Regions from separate parts of the Olleya sp. NP1-10 genome, predicted to be linked through region 2. Evidence: riboswitches for the same ligand, from Rfam matches in the RefSeq annotation. Region 2 holds a riboswitch; the other holds the start of a gene.

Region 1 (2,476 bases), 1.3 Mb from region 2:
AATTAGGCTAAAACAGATTTTTTAACTTCAGTAAAAGCTTCTTTTAAATCGGCTTTTAAATCCTCTATATTTTCTATTCCAACAGATAATCTAATTAAGTCTTTGGTAACACCTGTTGCCTCTTGAGCTGCATCATCTAATTGCTGGTGAGTTGTACTTGCAGGATGTATAATTAATGATTTTGTGTCTCCGATATTAGCTAACAAAGAGAATAACTTGGTTGTATCTGCTATTTTTTTAGCCGATTCAAAACCTCCTTCTACTCCAAAAGTAACGACACCACTTTGTCCTTTTGGTAAATACTTTTTTGCTAAAGCATTATATTTACTAGTTTGTAATCCTGGATAATTTACCCACGTTACTTCTGGTTGTTCTTGTAACCATTTGGCTAATATTAAAGCGTTTTGCGAATGCTTTAATATTCGTAATTCTAATGTTTCTAAACCCTGAATAATTTGAAAAGCATTAAAAGGACTTAATGCGCCTCCATAATCACGCAAACCTTCAACTCTGATTTTTGCAATAAAAGCTGCTGGACCAATAGCTTCGCTGTACACTAAACCATGATAACCTGCAGAAGGTTCTGTAAACTCTGGAAACTTACCATTAGTCCAGTCAAAGGTTCCTGCATCAACAATAATGCCTCCTAAAGACGTTCCGTTACCTGTGATATATTTTGTTAGCGAATGGATGACTATGTTTGCTCCATACTTAATTGGGTTTAATAAATATGGTGTTGCTACTGTATTATCAACAATTAATGGCACTTTGTGTGCTTTTGCATGTTGGGCAATTACTTCAAGATCTAATACATCTAATTTAGGATTCCCTAAAGACTCGACAAAAATAGCTCTAGTATTTTCTTGAGCAGCTTTACTAAAATTTTCAGGATCTGATGGATCTACAAATGTTGTAGTAATACCGTGTCTAGGCAAGGTTACACTTAACAAATTATAAGTACCACCATACAAACTACTAGATGCTACAATGTGGTCTCCTGCTTTTAATAACGTTAATAATGTTGTTGAAATAGCTGCAGTACCAGAAGCTGTTGCAACTGCTGCAATACCGCCTTCTAAAGCAGCTATACGTTGCTCTAAAACATCATTAGTTGGATTATTTAATCTTGTGTAAATAAATCCAGGAACAGATAAATTAAATCGTCCTGCAGCATCGTCTGAATTATCAAACACATAAGATGATGTCTGGTAAATAGGTACTGCTCTTGTTCCTCCTGTTTGTGTGGTGTCGTGACCTGCGTGTAATGCTTGTGTAGCGAATTTTTGTGTACTCATTTTTCTAATTTTTTCGAGTTAAACTAAATTAATTCAAAAGTCAAATAAGCTTCATTGGAAGCGTACCTAATAGAAAAATGTTAAAAAGAAATTACTAATTACAAATGAGTAATTAGATTTAAGTTATCTATCCAATAGTTGATTAATGAATCATCTATTAAGTAGAATGTAGCACCTTCTTAGTAAGTCTAAGGGTTGCTAAGGTTTCAACGAGTCTATCTCTCCACCTTTCTTGATAACATTTCAGTAAGTGTTTGAACTTTGTGAATACAAATATTGCAAAATTTATTTATCACAAACAAACAAAACAGAATAATATTCTTAAAATTTAACTTATTTTTAAGTTTACAGAAAATAATTCTATTAAATTAAATTTTTAAAGAAAAATAATCTTTAAACAAGTATAGCAAGCTTGAATACATCAAACTTGCTATACACCCTTAGTAAAACAATAATTTTACCTAAAATTTAAGCCGAATTACGACTTGCATTTATATTTCCAAATAACGACCTTGTTACTAGTTTTTCATATACAGCAATTAAGTCTACATCTTTTTCTTCTGCTTTTTCTAATTCTTGAATTTGTTTTAAAGCAAATTGTTGAATAGTTAATAATGGTAGTACAATGGACTCTCTGACTTTAATGGATGCTTTACCTGATGGCTCTTCCTCCATCAACTCAGTATAGCCTGTAAGTTTTAAAATCAGTCGTTTTGTTGTTAAATACTCTGTATGTATCACATTCCAAAACTCACCATACTCAGGATCTTCACTCATATATTTAGTCAAATCAAAAAACGATTTTGATAATGACATCATACTATTTTCTATTAAAGTTCTGAAAAAACTAGAGGTTTTAAATAAGCGTTGTGCTTTTTCAAACTCGCCTGCATCTTCATAATGTTTTAAAGCTGTACCAACACCAAAAAACCCAGGAACATTCTGTTTTAATTGACTCCAAGATCCTACAAAAGGGATGGCTCTTAAATCATCAAATACTAAACCTTCAGACTTACCACGTTTTGATGGTCTACTCCCAATATTAGTCTTTGCGTAATATTTAAGTGTACTCATGTGCTCTAAATACGAAATAAATTTAGGATGATTTTTAAAGTCTACATATGTTTGGTAACTCAGTTTTGCTAAGTTATCCATAACAACTCTGTTTTCTGGAATCATAC
Region 2 (2,476 bases):
AATTAATTTTTAGACGCTTTTTGTTTTGACTTAAACTATTGGTTTATAATTTATTAAGTTTAGTTTTCACTAGTAAAGGTTTAAATGATATAAATAAAATAGTGTAAATAAATAACAGTAATAAATACCAAGTATTAGATATTAAATCTAAGTAATCTATCTTTCCTTTTGAAAAGCTTAAAATCATTAAAACTTGCGCGCCATAAGGTAAAATACCTTGTACAATACAAGCAAAAATATCTAAAATGGAAGCAGTTTTTTTATTGTCTAATCCATACTCATCGTTAATAGTTTTAGCAATTGGACCAGCAATAATTATTGATACAGTATTATTGGCGATCGCCATGTTTATGGTACCAACTAAAGAGGCAATTCCTAACTGTGCAGACGTCTTGTTTTTAATCAGTTTTTTTATTTTATTTAATATATAATCTATTCCTCCATTTTTTGAAACTAAAGCAGCTAAACCACCAGTTAATAACGATAGTAAAAATATTTCGGTCATACTTGTAAAGCCTGTGTATGCTATTTTAGTAGATTCAATTAGCGTAAAATCTCCATAAATAATTCCTAAAAGTCCACCAGTAATAACACCTAAAAGTAAAGTGACAAATACGTTAATTCCTATAATAGACAGTATGATAACTAATAAATAAGGTAATATTTTAAATACAGAATAGTTGTAAATCGTAGAGTCTTCAACATTAGTTTCTAATCCCAAACCTTGAATAATTAGTATAGCAATAGTAAATAAAGCTGCTGGCAACGCTATTTTAATGTTCTGCTTAAATTTATCGCTCATTTTACAGCCTAGCGATTGGGTTGCTGCTATGGTAGTGTCTGATATTACAGATAAATTATCACCAAACATACTTCCGCCTAAAAGTGCGCCACAAAGTATTGCTAAATCTACACTACTTTTGTCTGCAAAACCAATTACAATAGGTGCTAAAGCAACGATGGCTCCAACCGAAGTTCCTGTAGAAACCGATAAAAATGCAGCAATGACAAACACACCAAAATAGATGTATTGTATGGCAATAAAGTCTAATCCTAAATTAACAATAGCGTCAACACTTCCTGTGGCTTTGGTAATGGTAGCAAAAGCACCTGCTAATAAGTAGATTAAACACATGGTTAAAATCTTATCATCTCCACAACCTTTTAAAAGCGTTTCAATTTTAGAATTAATCGATTGTCTAAACATTAAAAAAGCAACAATAATACCAACTATAACTGCAATTGGAGCAGGAAGTGCATAAAAATCGTTTTGATAAATTCCAACACCTAAAAACGTAAATACAAATACAAATAGCGGAATTAAAGCTGAAAATTTTGGAGTAATTTGTTGTGGACTTGCCATTTTGTTTTTCATTTTAAAAAAGGAAATAGCAATCAAAATAATAAGAAAGATGTGTTAACATTTGTTCCAATCAATTGGCTTATCTATTTAGCACCTTGCTCGTTATTGCAGGTTGCTATCTCCTTTTAGAGATTCTTGATAATTAATTTTAAGTCTGCAAAAATAGGGCAGAAAGCAATACGTAATTCTTAAAAAGTGTTAATTTTTAAAATAGCCAAAATTCTCGTCGATAGATTACATGATTTCGTATAGTTAAAACCCTCAAACGTCTATTGCTTTATAATAAGATAGCATATAGTTTCATCTTTGAAGTGTAGAATTTAAATACCTTTTAAAATGAAATTATATTTAATCATCATCAGTTTATTTTTTGTGCAACTGTCGTTTGCTCAAGAAACATCAACTAAAATTTGGTCGCTTCAAGATTGTATAGATTATGCAATTGAGCATAATATTACGGTAAAAGATGCCGCTTTAGATAAAGACCTTGCCGAAGTAGATTACAGCAAAGCTAAGTCATCTAGACTACCTAATTTATTTGGTAGTGCATCGCAAAGTTTTTCAAATGGAAGTACTATCGATCCAATTACAAGCGATTATGTTACAGATCAAATCCATAGTACAAATGTTGGTATTAATAGTTCGATGACTTTATTTCAAGGTAATCAACTTAGCAACCAAATCAAGCAAAACAAGATTTTATTAGAGCAGAGTATTTTTCTAGAAGAAGTCGAAAAAAATAATATTGTTTTAAACATTTTAGAAGTGTATTTACAAACACTTTATAGTAAAGAAAGTATTGCTATTGCAGAAAATAATGTCGTTGCATCTGAAAAAGAAGTACAACGTGCAAAGGCTAGATTAGATGTAGGTACCATTGCTTTAGGAGATTATACAGAAGCACAAAGTCAAGCAGCAACCAATAAGTATAATGTAATATCTGCTAAAAATAATTACCAGCAATATATCATTCAACTTAAGCAATTATTAGAATTATCTCCTCTAGAAGATATAGAAATTGAAACCATTGATGAAAACATGGATTTAATTAACCTAAACATTGATAAAAATCAATTATACAATAACGCAATAGGTTTTTTACCAGAAGTACAA

Evidence for each region. Region 2 has a riboswitch for S-adenosylmethionine ahead of AC0L4B_RS12465 (Na+/H+ antiporter NhaC family protein). Riboswitches for the same ligand answer to the same signal wherever they lie in the genome.
Region 1: linked by a shared signal. The riboswitch ahead of AC0L4B_RS06465 (O-acetylhomoserine aminocarboxypropyltransferase/cysteine synthase family protein) and the one ahead of AC0L4B_RS12465 (Na+/H+ antiporter NhaC family protein) in region 2 are both predicted to bind S-adenosylmethionine.

Annotation. Positions count from the first base shown of each region.
Region 1 is NZ_CM147840.1:1,406,316-1,408,791, reverse strand. It holds gene AC0L4B_RS06465 (O-acetylhomoserine aminocarboxypropyltransferase/cysteine synthase family protein) at 3-1,295, opposite strand; SAM riboswitch class I at 1,416-1,537, opposite strand; gene AC0L4B_RS06460 (phosphoenolpyruvate carboxylase) at 1,764-2,476, opposite strand, start outside.
Region 2 is NZ_CM147840.1:2,673,744-2,676,219, reverse strand. It holds gene AC0L4B_RS12465 (Na+/H+ antiporter NhaC family protein) at 44-1,363, opposite strand; SAM-I-IV-variant riboswitch at 1,414-1,510, opposite strand; gene AC0L4B_RS12460 (TolC family protein) at 1,700-2,476, shown strand, end outside.